DNA from 3 places in the Bradyrhizobium sp. SBR1B genome. Region 2 is predicted to be linked to each of the others. Evidence: predicted binding sites of a transcription regulator. Region 2 holds the regulator's gene; each other region holds the start of a gene.
The links. Region 2 encodes PhoB, which activates phosphate uptake and scavenging genes when phosphate is short. Its sites were predicted from a motif close to TGTCATNNANCTGTCAT; they were not measured.

Region 1: a site for PhoB is predicted at 1,299-1,315, ahead of phnC (phosphonate ABC transporter ATP-binding protein). Genes of this name have one in related genera too.
Region 3: a site for PhoB is predicted at 1,288-1,304, ahead of GGD61_RS32190 (acetoacetate decarboxylase). Genes of this name have one in related genera too.

The regions. Positions count from the first base shown of each region.
Region 1 covers NZ_JACIHC010000005.1:103,639-106,914, reverse strand. Annotated here, with positions in the region: gene GGD61_RS15220 (alpha-D-ribose 1-methylphosphonate 5-triphosphate diphosphatase) at 1-584, opposite strand, end outside; gene GGD61_RS15215 (chloramphenicol acetyltransferase) at 581-1,252, opposite strand; gene phnC (phosphonate ABC transporter ATP-binding protein) at 1,426-2,235, shown strand; gene phnD (phosphonate ABC transporter substrate-binding protein) at 2,299-3,234, shown strand.
Region 2 covers NZ_JACIHC010000005.1:260,368-263,643, forward strand. Annotated here, with positions in the region: gene GGD61_RS15955 (aspartate aminotransferase family protein) at 1-12, opposite strand, end outside; gene GGD61_RS15960 (GcrA family cell cycle regulator) at 469-981, shown strand; gene phoB (phosphate regulon transcriptional regulator PhoB) at 1,211-1,918, opposite strand; gene phoU (phosphate signaling complex protein PhoU) at 1,942-2,658, opposite strand; gene pstB (phosphate ABC transporter ATP-binding protein PstB) at 2,670-3,276, opposite strand, start outside.
Region 3 covers NZ_JACIHC010000018.1:69,522-72,797, forward strand. Annotated here, with positions in the region: gene GGD61_RS32185 (transporter) at 1-257, opposite strand, end outside; gene GGD61_RS32190 (acetoacetate decarboxylase) at 367-1,146, opposite strand; gene GGD61_RS32195 (patatin-like phospholipase family protein) at 1,345-2,520, shown strand.

The DNA of each region.
Region 1 (3,276 bases), 160 kb from region 2:
CGGTCGAATTCCTCAGCTGAAAGCCCCGTGCGCTCGACCATACGGTTGCGCTTGCGCGGCTTGGCCATGTCGGCGACGGTGCCATCCATGTGGTCGTTGAAAGCGAACAGATCGACGCGGCCCTCGGTGAGCCATTGGCTGATCTCGGCCTCGGCGTCGAGATTGTAGGTTTCGTGCCGCAGGTGGAAGCGGGTGTCGGCGGCGAATTGCGGACGCTGCCGCTCGATGGCCTCCATCAGGCCGCGCGCGTTGCCGGCGCTGCGCAGGCCCGGCTCCCACGAACAGGTTGTGGCGTGAAACACCGTGGTGATGCCGTTGCTGATCGCCTGGCGGTCACTGTCGGCGAGCGCGACGTCGATCGGGAAGTCGACGCCGGCGCGCGGCATCATCTGCCGCTCGAAGGCATCGCCATGCAGATCAACGATGCCGGGGAGCACCAGCAGGTTGCGCGCATCGATCGCCAGCCGCGCCCGGCCCCGTGAAGCATCGATCTGGGCGATGTCCTGTCCGGAGACCGCCAATGACGATTCGACGACCTCAGTGCCGATCAGGGCCCGGCCGCCTTCAAGGAAAATGTCTGTCACGCGACCGCGTTTCGTTTGCTGGTAAGGGATCTGGTCTGGGGAGTCGCCCGTGCTTCGTATGTCGCGAGAAAATCTTCAATCCCGAGCTTGCGGAAATCGGGCAGCGCTTCGCGCAATTTGTCGTGATCCCAGTCCCACCAGGCGAGCTTCGCGAGCCGTCCGGCGATCTCCTCGGAGAATCGCCGCCGCACGATGCGGGCGGGATTGCCGGCGACGATGGTGTAGGCCGGCACGTCCTTGGTGACGATGGCGCCGGCCGCGATCACCGCGCCGGTGCCGATGTTGCGGCCCGGCAGCACGATCGCGCCGTGGCCGATCCAGACGTCGTGGCCGATATGGACGTGGTGCTGCCGCCGCCAGTCGAAGAACTCGGCATCGTCGCTCTCGCCTTCGAAGTAGGCGCTGGAGCGATAGGTGAAATGCGCCTGCGTCGCGCGGTGCATCGGGTGATTGCCGGGATTGACGCGCGTCATCGCCGCGATCGAGCAGAATTTTCCGACGGTGGTGTAGGTGATCTGGGAATCGTTCACGACATAAGAGTAATCGCCCATCGCGACGTCGTGCAGGATGGTGCGCGCGCCGACCTCGGTATAGGCGCCGAGCCTGGTCTCGTGCAGCTTGGCCGAGGGGTCGACGGTCGGCTGGACCGAGAGAATCTTGGCGGCCATGTTGCATCCGATGCGCGAGGGCGGGCGTTCCTCTTCGAGCGGCTTGATGACGATGTCATGACATGGCGATGACAGGGGATGAGCTGTGTAGGATCGCCGCACCGCAACGCCCGTGTCACACAAGTGTCAAGCGCGGGCGTTAGCGGTTGGCTCCAGCTAATCTGGAGTCCCGCATGCTGGTGGTGGAAGGTCTGACGTGTCGCTTCGGCGCGAAAGCCGCGGTGGACGACGCTTCGTTTCAAATCTCCCCCGGCGGCTTCGTCGGTGTGATCGGACGGTCCGGCGCCGGCAAGTCGACGCTGCTGCGAACCATCAATCGTCTCGCGACGCCGACGCAGGGCCGCATCCTGTTTGACGGCATCGACGTCACCGCGCTGCGCGGCAAGGAGCTGCGGCAGTGGCGGGCGCGGTCGGCCATGATCTTCCAGCAGTTCAACCTGGTTGGCCGGCTCGATGTCCTCACCAACGTCCTGATGGGACGCCTTGCGACGATGCCGGCCTGGCGCTCACTGTCGCAAGTGTGGCCCGAGCAGGACAAGGCGCTGGCGATGTCGGCGCTCGAACAGTTCGACATCGCATCGCTCGCCGCCCAGCGTGCCGACCAGCTCTCCGGCGGCCAGCAGCAGCGCGTCGCGATCGCGCGTGCGCTGGTGCAGCAGCCCGACATCATCCTTGCCGACGAGCCGATCGCATCGCTCGATCCGCGCAACACCAAGATCGTGATGGATGCGCTGCTGCGCATCAACAAGCATTTCGGCATCACCGTGCTCTGCAATTTGCATTCGCTGGATCTCGCCCGCAGCTATTGCGACCGCCTGATCGGCATGGCGGCGGGCCGTGTGGTGTTCGACGGCGCGCCGTCCGCGCTGACCGAGCACGTTGCGCGTGAGCTCTACGATCTCGAAGCCGCCGACGTCATGGGCACCGTGCCCGTCCCGGCGCCCGAGGGCGTCCCGGCGCTCGGAACCGCCGCGGCCGCCTGAGCCGCGCCACCTGTTTTGTTGCCAGTTTTGCGTCCACCGACCCCAACGGATGAAGAGGGTATCATGATCACTCGCAGATTAATTCTTGCCGGCGCCGCCGCGCTCGCGTTCACCGCCTCCGCCTCCGCCGACGATTGGAAGGCGAAATATCCCGAGCTGACCTTTGCGGTCGTCCCGGCCGAGAACGCCTCCGGCGTCACCGAGCGCTGGGCGCCGTTCGTGAACTATCTCTCCAAGGAACTGGGCGTGAAGGTCACGCTGCGCATCGCCAACGACTACGCCGCCGTCATCGAGGGCCAGCGCGCCGGCAACATCCACATCGCCAGCTACGGCTCGGCCTCGTTCGCCCGCGCCCGTCTGACCGGCGTCAAGTCCGACGCCTTCGCCAACGACATCAATGCCGACGGCTCGACCGGCTATTACTCGGTGTTCTTCGTCAAGGCGAGCAGCGCCTACAAGAGTGTCGACCAGCTCAAGGGCAAGAATCTCGGCCTCGTCGATCCGAACTCGACCTCCGGCAACAACGTGCCGCGCTTCGAGCTGGACAAGATGGGCATCCCCGATGCCGACGGCTATTTTGGCAAGGTCGTCTTCACCGGCAGCCACGAGAACGCAATGCTGGCGCTGTCGCAGGGCACGGTCGACGTTGCCGCCAACCAGTGGACCAGCGACGACGATTCCACGCTGGCGCAGATGCTGACCAAGGGCATGCTGAAGAATGCCGACGGTTCGGCGATGAAGAAGGACGACTTCCGCATCATCCACAAGTCGGCGCCGATCATCAACGGCCCCTATGCCTACAATTCCGACCTGCCGGAAGACGCCAAGGCCGCCATCGCGAAGGCGTTCTTCGACGCCCCGGCCAAGGACAAGGCCGCGTTCGACCGCCTCTCCGACGGCCAGAAGAAGGGCTTTCATCCCGCCACCACCAAGGACTGGGATGGCACGATCGAGCTGATCAAGTTCGTCGATGCGTTGCGTAAGAAGAAGGCGTCCTGATCTCAGGGCGATGCAACTGGAGCCGGGTCCCTGGACCCGGCT
Region 2 (3,276 bases):
GCTGTTAGTCATGATGTCACTTGAATGTTGCGGACGGTGTGACGCGTGCATTGCGCAACGCACCATCGACCGGCCCGGAAAACGAAACGTGCCGCCTTTTAAGGGCGGCACGCGGGACTATCTTATGCTTGGCAAGACGGGTGTCAATGCCGCCCGGAAAGCCTCAGGAAACGCTGAATCCGTAGTCTTGCGGTGCCGATTTTGCGGGTTTTCACCACGGAACATGTGGAAGCGAGTCGGCGGACTCTTGCGCGGGAGTCACGCCATATTGTAGCGTTTGGATTGTCAGATACGACATCTCGTGCAGCGGTTCTGATCCCAAGAGTCCTCTTGTACCGGCGTAAACGTTCGGGCGTCAGTCACGCGCCCGGCGAGCCTTAAGGGATTCTGACGGCACGGGTTTTTGAAGGCTTAGGCAATCGCTGCGAGGCCCCAGGATGGCTGGCGCGTAGCGAGGGAAAGGGTGCAATGACGGTTTTGACCTGGTCCGACGATCGCGTCGAGCAGCTGAAAAAGCTCTGGGAGGCCGGACTTTCGGCCAGCCAGATCGCAGCTGAGCTCGGCAATGTGACCCGCAATGCCGTGATCGGCAAAGTGCACAGGCTCGGTCTGTCCGGCCGCGCCAAGAGCCCTTCATCGGCAGCGCCCCGGCCGCGCAAGGCGCGTCCCGCGCAGCACATGATGCGGGTGACCCGCCCCATCGCGCGCGGCAACACCGCGCTGGCGCAGGCCTTCGAGGTCGAGGTGGAGGCTGAACCCGTCACCTATGACAACGTGGTGCCGATGGGCCAGCGGCTGTCGCTGCTCGAGCTCAACGAGGCGACCTGCCACTGGCCGGTCGGCGATCCCTCGAGCCCGGATTTCTTCTTCTGCGGCGGCAAGGCACTGTCCGGCCTGCCCTACTGCGCCCAGCACTCGCGCGTGGCGTATCAGCCAGCGGCGGATCGCCGGCGCGCCCCGGCGAAGCCGGGTCCGCGCTGAGCGGATCTAGCTGATCGCAAAGACGGCAGCCGTCACACGACGGCGCCTCAACCAACTCGGTGTCATTCCCCGCGAACGCGGGGATCCATAACCACAAGGCGCAGTTGTCGCGCGAGATGGTCACTCCGAGTCTTCGCCAAACCACTGCCTGTGGTTATGGGTCCCTGCTTTCGCAGGGACGACGCCGGAGAATGCGGCGGCAGCCCGCCAAAGCCAACGCCAGCAAACCTTACGTCTGCTCCGCCTTCGCGAAGCGGTCGTCGAGCGCGTAGCCGGCGCCGCGGACGGTACGGATCGGGTCCTGCTCGCGGCCGAGATTGAGCAGCTTGCGCAAGCGGCCGATATGGACGTCGACAGTGCGCTCATCGATGTAGATGTCGCGACCCCAGACGCTGTCGAGCAGCTGCTCGCGCGAGAACACGCGGCCGGGATGCTCCAGGAAGAACTCCAGCAGGCGATATTCGGTCGGGCCGAGATCGATCGGCCGGCCCGAGCGCGCCACGCGGCGCTTGTCGCGGTCGAGCTCGATGTCGCCATAGGCCAGCACTGTCGCGAGCCGCTCAGGACTGGCGCGCCGCAGCAGGCCCTTCACGCGCGCCAAAAGCTCCGGCACCGAGAACGGCTTGACGATGTAGTCGTCGGCGCCGGTCGCAAGCCCCCGCACCCGCTCGCTCTCCTCGCCGCGCGCGGTGAGCATGATGATCGGGAGCTGCTTGGTGTCGGGCCGGGTGCGCAGGCGGCGGCACAGCTCGATGCCCGACAGGCCCGGCAGCATCCAGTCGAGCACGATCAGGTCCGGGATGTGCTCCTTGAGGCGGGTGTCGGCGTCGTCGCCGCGCATGACCGTCTCGACGTCATAGCCGTCGCCTTCGAGGTTGTAGCGAAGCAGCTCGGTGAGAGCTTCCTCGTCCTCAACCACCATAATGCGTGCGCCCATCGGGTCGTCGCTCCTTCAAGTCTTCAGGTATTCGGGACCGTCGTGGCGAAGGTGGTCATGTCGCCCTTCGGCCGCTTGTCGGTGATCGCCTGGCCTTCGATCATGTAGAACACGGTCTCGGCGATGTTGGTGGCGTGGTCGCCGATCCGCTCGATGTTCTTGGCGCAGAACATCAGATGGATGCAGAACGAGATGTTGCGCGGATCCTCCATCATGTAGGTGAGGAGCTCGCGGAACAGCGAGGTGCAGATCGCGTCGACTTCCTCGTCGCCCTTCCACACCGCCATCGCCGCCGGCAGGTCATGCGCGGCATAGGCGTCCAGCACCGACTTGACCTGCTGCTGCACGAGGTCGGTCATGTGCTCCAGGCCGCGGAACAGCTTCAGCGGATGGAAGTCGGTCTCCAGCGCGGCGACGCGCTTGCCCATGTTCTTGGCGAGGTCGCCGATGCGCTCGAGGTCGGTCGCAACGCGCATGGCGCCGACGATCTCGCGCAGGTCCACCGCCATCGGCTGGCGGCGGGCGATGGTGAGCACCGCCCGTTCCTCGATGCGCTTCTGCAGCGCGTCGAGCTCGGCGTCGATGGTGACGACGCGCTGGCCGAGCGCGACGTCGCGGCGGATCAGCGCGTCGACGGAATCGACGATCATGCGCTCGGCGATGCCGCCCATCTCGGCGACCAGGCGGGTGAGCTCCTGGAGGTCGGTGTCGAAAGCCTTTGCGGTATGTTCAGTACCCATGTCGCGTCTCCTCAGCCGAACCGGCCGGTGATGTAATCCTGCGTGCGCCGGTCGCTCGGCGACGTGAAGATCTTGCTGGTGTCGTCGAACTCGATCAGCTCGCCGAGATACATGAAGGCGGTCTTGTCGGAGACGCGCGCCGCCTGCTGCATGTTGTGGGTGACGATCGCGATCGTGTAGTTCTCGGACAGTTCCTGGATCAGCTCCTCGACCTTGGCGGTCGAGATCGGGTCGAGCGCCGAGCAGGGCTCGTCGAACAAAATCACTTCAGGGCGCACCGCGACGGTGCGGGCGATGCACAGGCGCTGCTGCTGGCCGCCGGAGAGCGACAGGCCGGAGGCGTTGAGCTTGTCCTTGACCTCGTTCCACAGCGCGCCGCCGCGCAGCGCCTTCTCGACGCGGTCGTCCATCTCGGACTTCGAGATCTTCTCGTAGAGGCGGATGCCGAAGGCGATGTTCTCGTAGATCGTCATCGGGAACGGCGTCGGCTTCTGGAACACCATGCCGACCCGGGCGCGCAGCAGATTGAGGTCGAGCCTGGGGTCGAGGACGTTGGTCTGGTCCAGCATGAGCTGACCGGTGGCGCGCTGGCCCGGATAGAGATCGTACATCCGGTTG
Region 3 (3,276 bases), on a different contig from region 2:
TGCTGGAAGGTGTCGCTCGACAGCAGCAGCTCGCGCGCCAGCGGCGGCAGCTGCGACGCTCCGATCCAAGGCCGTGCCCGCGCGTCAGTCAGGTTGAAATGCAGCCAGAGCCGGCCGTCATGGCTGAACTCGATCGGCTGGTCGATCGGCAGCGCCTCGGCACTGCCGTCGCTGTGCAGGCGAAAGGCCCAGACCAGGCCGGGAATGGCGGGATCAGTGCTCGATAAGGCGCTGACAAGCTTTGCCGGCTCAGCCATGGCCAACCCCAACCGCCAACAACTGCCCCATTCCGGACGATGGCTGACGGCATCTTCCGGACCCAGGCGGTACTCAATTACGCCAGTGTTACAGTTTGATGATGCCGCCCTATTCCGCCGCCAGCCCGGTCGCGGCCGCCTCGGCTTGCCTGATGTAGTCGTGCACGACGCGGCCGAACGGCAGCGTCAGATCGGCGATGTAGTGATGCGCGCCGAGGCAGCGGCGCACCGGGAAATCCGCGACCGGCGCGTTGACATGCGGCACCAGATGCAGCCGTCCCGGCCCCATCCAGGAGCCCTTCGGCACGATGTCGACGAGGTTGATCGCGACCAGCTGGCAGACCTCGAGACGGCCGTCGACGCCCGGGATCATCTTCAGATTGATCTGCGTCTTCGACAGCGTGGCGCGGGTGAGATCGCCGTTGCCGGCCATGCTCTCGTGCTTGTAGCCCATGGTGCCCATGGCGACGAGCTGGCCGGCATATTCCAGCGTGCCCGTCAGCGTGTCCTTGACGATCTCGAGCTTGGGATGTGCGTACTTCTTGGGAAAGCCCCAGATCTCGCGGCCGGCGGCGATCGGCGGATCGTCGTCGAGATACATCTGCGAGACGAAATTGACCTCCTCGCCATTGAGGCGCGCGGGGATGACGAGGCCGGATTCGGTGTAGCTGCCGAAGCCGGAGGAGTCAGGCATCCTGATCCATTCGTAATGCACGATCGGCTGGTCGATCGGCTGCAGCGGCTCGGGCAGGCCGGCGCGGATCAGCTCCGGATCGGTCTCGTAGGTGATGACGAGGAATTCGCGGTTGACGAACCGATACGGCCCGGCCGGATAGCTCGGCCCCGCCGCCGGCATGGACGGAAGTCTCAGCACGTCTTCGCTACGCATCGCAGGTCTCCTGTGATCCTGATCGGCGGCAATTGCTAGCGATCCTCATTGACTGCGATGTGAAGCTTTTCCGTCAGCCGCACGACCCCTGCCGTTGCAGCGTGGTCGGTCTGCGTTGCCGGCGCTGCATCGGTGCCGCCTTGTCATCACGCCGTCACCACGGGACGCAATCGTCTGGCGCAAGCAGGAGGCATCGCCATGGACGCCCGCACGTCGCAACCGACATATCAGACACATCAGGCGCCCTCGCGGGGCTGGCGGCCCGAGCGCTGCGATCGCGCCGCGCTGGTGCTGCAGGGCGGCGGCGCGCTCGGCGCCTACCAGGCCGGCGTCTATCAGGCGCTGCACGAGGCCGGCATCGAGCCCGACTGGGTCTGCGGCGTCTCGATCGGCGCGATCAACTCCGCCATCATCGCCGGCAACAAGCCGGAGAAGCGGCTCGAGGCGCTGCGCATCTTCTGGGAGCGCATCACCAACCGCAAGATCTGGCACTACACCCCTGACGGCGACGTCTTCCGCCAGTGGCGCAACCTCACCAGCGCCTGGATGACCTCGGCGATGGGCCAGCCCGGCTTCTTTACCCCGCACCAGGTCAATCCCTGGTTCAGCCCGGTCGGCGCGCGCACCGCGACCAGCTATTACGACACGATGCCGCTGAAGGAGAGCCTGCTCGAGCTGGTCGACTTCGATCTCATCAACGAGAAAAGGGTCCGCTTCGCGGTCGGTGCAGTCAACGTGCTCTCGGGCAATTTCATCTATTTCGACAATTCCCATGACGAGATCGAGCCGGAGCACATCATGGCCTCCGGCGCCCTGCCCCCGGCGCTGCCGATGGTGCGGATCGGCACCGATCATTTCTGGGACGGCGGCATCGTCTCCAACACACCGCTGCAGCATCTGCTCGACCAGGAGGATGCGCTCAACTCGCTGGTGTTCCAGGTCGACCTGTTCAGCGCGCGCGGCGTGCTGCCGCGCTCGATCCAGGACGTGATGGCCCGCCACAAGGACATCATGTATTCCTCGCGCACGCGCCACAACACGGACGTCTATCGCCGCACCCACAATCTCAAGGTCCTGCTCCACAAGGCGCTGGCGAAGCTGCCGGACGAGCAGCTGTCCGACGAGGAGCGCAAGCTGAAGGCGAGCCTGTGCCACATGCCGGAGATCGCGATCCTGCATCTGATCTACCAGCAGAAGGCCTATGAGGGCGACGCCAAGGACCACGAATTCTCGGGCACCTCGATGCGCGAGCACTGGACCAGCGGCTATGAGGACACCAAGCGCACCCTGAAGCGCCGCGACTGGATCAAGATGCCGGAGGAAGGCATGGGCCTCGTGGTGCACGACGTGCACCGGGAGACGGAGAGCGCGTAGGAGCCCTCGTGTCCCGGACGCGCTGCAATGCGTAGCATTGCTGCGCAGAGCCGGGACCCAGACACTGCGCGATCCGTCGCAACATAGGCCCCGGCTCTGCAGCCGCATCGTCGTTCTGGACGATGCTTTGCATCGCCAGGGGGACGCCGCGCTACGTCCGGGGCACGAGACTGCCCATAAAACATGATCCATTCAGAAGACACACTGTCGCAATCTCGCGGCTCATTTCGCCTGAGCTTTGCTCTCTTCGTTGCCCTTCTTGTTCAGAAAGGGCGCAGGGAAGGCCGGGCGCCGGCTGGCACCCGCGGTCCCGTGTGCGAACAAGACGCGCACGGGGTGGACTACAGGTGTAGCCGTGCGACCGGCCTTCCCTGCGCGAATGGCTTTACGGCTTATGTCGCGCTCTCCCCGGGGAGCGATGCACTATTGCCCCCGTCGCCTTGCGGATGACTGATGTACGAACCCGGTTGGGCCGCAACATCACCGCAACACTTGACGCACAGACCCCGGGCGTCAGGACCACACGATTTTGCCGTCCGCGCACATCCCCGTTCCTGTCCCCGATGGCTTGCGTGCGCTCACCATCGAGGCCGAACCGAGGACGCCGTCAGCGCCGTGTCGTATCGCGCGTGCTGCTGCTCACGGGATTCCCGCCCTGCAGCCAGCCCAGCGCGCCGACGCCGTCGCGGCCACCGCCTCCCGGCCCGCGTCTCGTGACGATCGCGAAACGCCCCTTGCGACGGGCGGGATGGGCCA